Linked DNA regions of Sphingosinicella sp. BN140058. The protein of the gene in region 1 interacts with the protein of each later gene in a pairwise test. Links are inferred from orthologs where the notes say so. Each region holds a gene or a part of one and is shown in the gene's direction. Other genes may lie near its edges.

Region 1 (3,072 bases):
TACGGCGCCGACCCGAGCCGCGAGCGGGTCGCGGTCCACGAAGAAGCGGGCGCCGAGCAGGCCTGCTTCTTCGCCATCCGTGAACAGCAAGGTGACCGGGCGCTGCAGATTCCTCGCCCGCACCAGAGCGGCGATCTCCAGCGCCGCGGCGACGCCGATCCCGTCGTCGCCCGCGCCGGGCCCAGCCGGGGTGGAATCATAATGCGAGGCGATCAGGAGATGGCTGCCGCTCTGGTTCGGATTGATCGTCGCGCGAACGTTGCGCACCCGGGCACAGGTGACGACGCGGAACGCTCCCAGTCCGCCGCAGGCGATGCCGTCGGTGACGACCGGCGTCAGGCCAAGCGTGCGCAGTTCGGTGAGCAGCCGTTCCCGCACCGCGTCGTTGGCCGCGCTGTCGACCGGATGCGGACGCTCGTCGCCGAGGATGCGGGTGAGCCGGCCCATCGCTCGAGCGGTGTCGAACTGTCCGGCGGCGGGCGCTCTGACGGGCGGCGGCGCGAGGAGGGCTCCCTTGAACGCAAGCGCGAGCAGCGCCAGTCCCAGGATCAGTGCCGCGATCAGTCCACGCTTCATCCTCGATCCCCTTGCCGCGCACCGATGATAGCTCTCCCTCTCCAGTCGTCAAAATCGTGCACTCCGGATCCCGAAAAGCCACATCTTCGCGGAAGATTGGGAGATGAGGACGGTTATGGGATCCCAAACCTGCTTCCGCCCTCTCAGATGGCGATTGTAAAATGCGCGAAAATGCCTAACTGGGGCGCTGCAGTTTCAGGAGATGGTTCGAGATGGGTTATCGGGTGGTGGTCGTCGGCGCGACCGGCAATGTCGGGCGCGAGATGCTCAATATCCTCCACGAGCGGCAGTTTCCGCTGGACGACATCGCCGCCGTGGCCTCGCCGCGCTCGACCGGAAACGTCATCGATTTCGGCGACAGCGGCCGCGAGCTCAAGGTCAAGAATATCGAGCATTTCGATTGGGCCGGATGGGACATCGCCCTGTTCGCGGCGGGCTCGGCGGTGTCGAAGGAATATGCGCCCAAGGCGGCTGCGGCCGGCTGCACGGTGATCGACAACAGCTCGCTCTACCGCATGGATCCGGACGTCCCGCTGATCGTACCCGAGGTCAACGCCCACGCCATCGACGGCTATACTAAGCGCAACATCATCGCCAATCCCAACTGCTCGACCGCGCAGTTGGTGGTGGCGCTGAAGCCGCTTCATGACCGCGCGAAGATCAAGCGCGTCGTCGTCGCGACCTATCAGTCGGTCTCCGGCGCCGGCAAGAGCGGCATGGACGAACTGTTCGAGCAGAGCCGGAACATCTTCGTCGGCGACGCGAACGAGCCGACCTTCTTCACCAAGCAGATCGCGTTCAACGTCATCCCGCACATCGACGTCTTCCTGGACGACGGCTCAACCAAGGAAGAGTGGAAGATGGTGGTCGAGACCAAGAAGATCCTCGATCCCAAGATCAAGCTGACCGCGACCTGCGTGCGCGTGCCGGTTTTCGTCGGCCATTCGGAGGCGGTCAACATCGAGTTCGAGGACGAGATCTCGGCCGAGGAAGCCCAGAACATCCTGCGTGAAGCGCCTGGTGTGATGCTCGTCGACAAGCGCGAGGACGGCGGATACGTCACCCCGGTCGAAGCGGTCGGCGAATATGCCACCTATATCAGCCGCGTCCGTGAGGATCCGACCGTCGATAACGGCCTCAGCCTGTGGTGCGTCTCCGACAATCTCCGCAAGGGTGCCGCGCTCAACGCCGTCCAGATCGCCGAACTGCTCGGCCGCCGCCACCTGCAGAAGGCGGCGTAAGGAGTTCGCCTCGAAGTGGTACTTCGAGGCGGTTATCTTATCTCGTCATCCCAGCGAAAGCTGGGATCTCCTCGACATTGCGCACCCGCGTTTATGACAGGCGCCGGCGACCTCTCGTTCTGAGATCCCAGCTGAAGTTCACCCTGAGCGTGCCGAAGGGCTGGGATGACGTGTGGAGCTCGGTATCTCAATAGCCCGTATAGCGCCCGGGCTTGTGGTAGGCGATCAGCACCCCGCTGATCGCCGCCGCGCTCAGCACCGAGAGCAGGAACTGCCGCGGCGCCAGCACCGGCAGCGACGCGGCGAGGATGAAGGCGTCGCCGATGAGCGAGGTCCGCCCGGCATTCCAGCCGCGCTTGCGCTGCAGGGTCAGGGCGACGATGCCGAGTCCGCCGACGCCGGCATGATGGCGGGCGAGCGCGAGGATGCCCATGCCAATGATCGTGCCGCCGAACAAAGCCGCAAACGGGCCGTTCACCTCGGTGAGCCGGAAAGCGGACGGGGCGAGCAAGGCGAGGCCGGTGATCGCGAAATTGGCGAGTGCTGTGCGCACCATGAACGCCGTTCCCATGCTGCGCTGCGCCAGCCACAGGAAGGGCAGGTTGAGCAGAGTGAACAGCATGCCCGGCGACAGCGGCACCAGGTAGGAGAGCAGGAGTGCCACCCCGGCCATGCCGCCGGTGACCAGACCGGCGCTCTTCAGCCAGACGAGGCCGAGCACGACGAACGAGCAGCCGATCGCGAAGGCGTAGACGTCCTCGACGAGGCTGTGCGGCTTGCCGGCGGTGACATGAGGTGCGGCGGGGGACATCGAAGCTCCGGTGGTGACCGGCACCCTCTCGCCCCGTCTGGCGCGGGGTCGCGGCGCGGTAGCGGCGGCCGACCGGGTCGGCAAGCGTCGAACACGTCTTCCCTTCCGCCGCGCAGTTGGCGACAAGCACCGCAGCCACGGGAGAGTGCCGATGCCGGAGACGATGACGGGCGGCTGTGCGTGCGAACGGATCCGCTTCGTTGCGCAGGTCGGCGATGACGATGCCTATCTCTGCCATTGTCGGATGTGCCAGCGCGCCACCGGCAGCGTCTCGATCGCCTACAAGGCGATCGGCAAGGCGGACGTCCGCTGGGACGCGGAGCCGGACTGGTACCGTTCGTCGCCGATCGCGGTGCGGCCATTTTGCGCGGCGTGCGGCACGTCGCTCGGATTCGCTTTCCCGGACAGCGACACGATGGATCTCACCGTCGCCGCATTCGACGA
Region 2 (3,078 bases), 630 kb from region 1 along the record:
CCCGTAGGCGGCGACGACCGCGACATCGAGGTCGAGCGCACGAAAGGCGTCTTGCGCCTCGGCGTCTCGCAGGGTGAGCGGGGTCCGCACCGGTATCCCGGTCGCTTCGGCGCTCTGCTGCACCGGCGAGGGGCGCAGCGCCTTGCCGCGTCCGGCGGGGCGGGGCGGCTGCGAATAGACGGCGACGACGTCGTGCCCGGCACCGAGCAAGGCGGCGAGGGTCGGCACGGCGAAATCGGGAGTTCCCATGAAGGCGATGCGCATGGCGGCGCTCTAACCGGGGATGGGCCGCTCGTCATCCTTCACGGCGATTTGAAACCGTGCGCTGCCGCCGCTACCTAGTCGCCATGGCCTCTCCCGAAATCGATGCGCTGACCCAGGCGCTTTCGCGCCTCCCCGGGCTCGGGCCGCGCTCGGCGCGTCGCGCCGTCCTGCACCTCCTCAAGAAACGAGAGGTGGCGCTGGCGCCGCTGCTGCGCGCGCTCGAGCAGGTCAACGAGCGGCTTTCGGTCTGTTCCAATTGCGGCAACGTCGACACGGTGGATCCCTGTTCGGTCTGCTCCGACACGCGGCGCGACGATCGCCTGCTGTGCGTGGTCGAAGAGGTGTCGGATCTCTGGGCGCTCGACCGGTCGAGGCTGTTTCCGGGACGCTTTCACGTGCTCGGCGGGCGATTGTCGGCGCTGGAGGGGATCCGCCCCGAAGATCTCGGCATCGACCGACTGGTCGCCCGGATTGCCGCCGGCGGCATCGACGAGGTCGTATTGGCGATGAACGCCACGCTCGAAGGACAGACCACCGCCCACTACCTCGCCGAGCGGCTGGAGACCTATCCCGTGCGGATCACCCAGCTTGCCCATGGCCTGCCGGTCGGCGGCGAGCTCGACTATCTCGACGAGGGTACGCTCGCCCAGGCGCTCCGAGCCCGGCGTCCGGTCTCATAACGCCCCGTATAAGCTTGATTTTCGGCCTCCGCCCACCTATTTTTCGGCTATGGCCATCCTCCCGATCATTGAGACACCGGACCCCATTCTCCGGCAGAAATCCACGCCCGTCGAACAGGTTACGGACGAGATCCGTCAGCTGATCGACGACATGTTCGAGACGATGTATGCCGCGCCCGGCATCGGCCTCGCCGCCATCCAGGTCGGCGTTCCCAAGCGCTTGCTGGTGATCGATCTTCAGGAAGAAGAGGATGAGGACGGCAAGCCGATCCGCAAGCCGCTGGTCTTCATCAATCCCGAGATCCTCGAAGAATCCGATCAGTTCGTCCCCTATAATGAGGGCTGCCTCTCGATCCCGGAAATGTATGCCGAGGTCGATCGCCCTGACCGGGTCCGTGCGCGCTGGCTCGACCGCGACGGCGTCGCCCACGAGGAAGAGCTGACCGGGCTGATCGCCGTTTGCCTGCAGCACGAGATGGACCATCTCGAGGGCATCCTCTTCATCGACCATCTCTCCCGGCTGAAGCGCGAGATGATCCTCAAGAAGCTGTCCAAGTACCGCAAGGAGCGCGCCAAGCTGGCTGCGTAAACCACCTGGATCGTTGCACTACACTCGTCATCCCAGCCTAAGCTGGGATCTCATCGCAGTTGAGCTTAGCGCCTGTGGCGAGCACCGCGCCTCTCGTCTCTGAGATCCCAGCGTGCGCTGGGATGACGAGAAACTTCGTGACGACTTGGCCCGCCGCGGGGGGCAGGGCGCTCCTCCGCTTTTCTCCACAGCTAAATCAGGGACTTCGCCGCCAGCCGCTTGAGCCTGGGACACGGCTCGCGTAAGTTCGCCCTTCGTTCCACCAGGGATCAGGGCATGGACAGCCTCATACTCATCGTCATCGCCATGGCCGCCATTGCCGGAGTTGCGTTCGGTTTCGTGCTGGGCGGCCGTTCGGCGGCGGCTTTGCGGAAGGAACGCGACGAGCAGCAGGAGGGCTTCCGCCGCGCCGCTGCCGATCTCGCGGTGGCGGAGGAGCGCGCACGGCAGGCAGCGGCGTTGCAGGACCATCTGCGCGCGATTACCGCCGAGCGTGACACCCTGGCGCAGGACGTCGCGGCGCTGCGGCCGGTGGCGGCACGCATCGAGCCGCTCCAGGAACAGGTGCGCATGCTGGCCGCGGAGCGGGATTCGGCAGCTCAGGATGCCGCGGCGCTGCGCCCCGTCGCGGCGCGTGTCGAGCCGCTGCAGGATCAGGTCAGGACATTGGCCGCCGAGCGCGACGCAGCCGCCCAGGAGGCGGCGACGCTTCGCCCCGCCGCCGCCCGCATCGCCCCGATGGAGGAGGAGCTTCGCACCCTTCGTGCCGAGCGCCAGCAGCTCGCCGAAGCCAAGGCGGCCTTCGAACGCGGTGAGGAGGAGCGCCGGCGCAGCTACGAGGAGCAGCTCGCCAATCTGAAGGAGATCGAAGCCAAGCTGCAGAAGAGCTTCGGTGAGGTTGCGGGGCGGGCGCTCGAAGGCGCGCACGATCTTTTCCTGAAGCGGGCTGAGGAGCGTTTCGGCCATGCCGGCAAGCAGAATGAGGAGAAATTGAAGGCGCTTCTCCAGCCGGTCGAGGCGACCCTCAAGCGCTACGAGGAAGGGCTCTCCAACGTCGAGAAGGAACGGGTCGGCTCCTATCGCGAGCTGCGCGAGGCCGTTGAGCTGGTCCGCTCCGGCCAGACCCAGGTGCGCGAGGAAACCGCCCGGCTCGTCAACGCGCTTCGATCGAGCCCGAAGGCGCGCGGGCGCTGGGGCGAGCAGAGCCTCAAGAACGTGCTCGAGCAGGCCGGGCTCTCGGCGTTCGCCGATTTCCGCACCGAAGTCTCAGTGGACACCGACGAAGGTCGGCTGAGGCCCGACGTGATCGTGCGTCTACCGGGCGGGCGCAAGCTGATCATCGACGCCAAATGCTCGCTCAACGCATTTCTGGACGCCAGCGAGGCGGTCGACGAGGTGATCCGGTCCGCCCACCTCAAAGCGCACGCCCAGTCGATCCGCAACCATGCCCAGCAGCTCGGCGGCAAGAATTACTGGGATCAGTTCGGCGAATCCGCCGATTATGTCGTCATGTACATTCCGGGCGAGCATTTCCTCACCGCGGCG

Evidence for each region.
Region 2: the proteins of ETR14_RS20560 (region 1) and def interact in binary tests that used the Escherichia coli proteins (3 or more experiments, as listed by UniProt). The link is inferred for Sphingosinicella sp. BN140058 from one-to-one orthologs.

Annotation. Positions count from the first base shown.
Region 1 is NZ_CP035501.1:4,552,779-4,555,850, forward strand. Bases 46-2,802 are described here. They hold ETR14_RS20560 (aspartate-semialdehyde dehydrogenase), read left to right. Parts: upstream 46-788; coding sequence 789-1,817; downstream 1,818-2,802. Other genes in these bases: ETR14_RS20555 (M20/M25/M40 family metallo-hydrolase), read right to left, coding at 46-576; ETR14_RS20565 (YitT family protein), read right to left, coding at 2,005-2,628; ETR14_RS20570 (GFA family protein), read left to right, coding at 2,780-2,802. In the rest of the region: more of ETR14_RS20555, read right to left, coding at 1-45; more of ETR14_RS20570, read left to right, coding at 2,803-3,072.
Region 2 is NZ_CP035501.1:5,179,880-5,182,957, forward strand. Bases 1-2,763 are described here. They hold def (peptide deformylase), read left to right. Parts: upstream 1-993; coding sequence 994-1,533; downstream 1,534-2,763. Other genes in these bases: fmt (methionyl-tRNA formyltransferase), read right to left, coding at 1-264; recR (recombination mediator RecR), read left to right, coding at 348-944; rmuC (DNA recombination protein RmuC), read left to right, coding at 1,810-2,763. Outside these bases: more of rmuC, read left to right, coding at 2,764-3,078. UniProt on the Escherichia coli protein: Removes the formyl group from the N-terminal Met of newly synthesized proteins. Requires at least a dipeptide for an efficient rate of reaction. N-terminal L-methionine is a prerequisite for activity but the enzyme has broad specificity at other positions.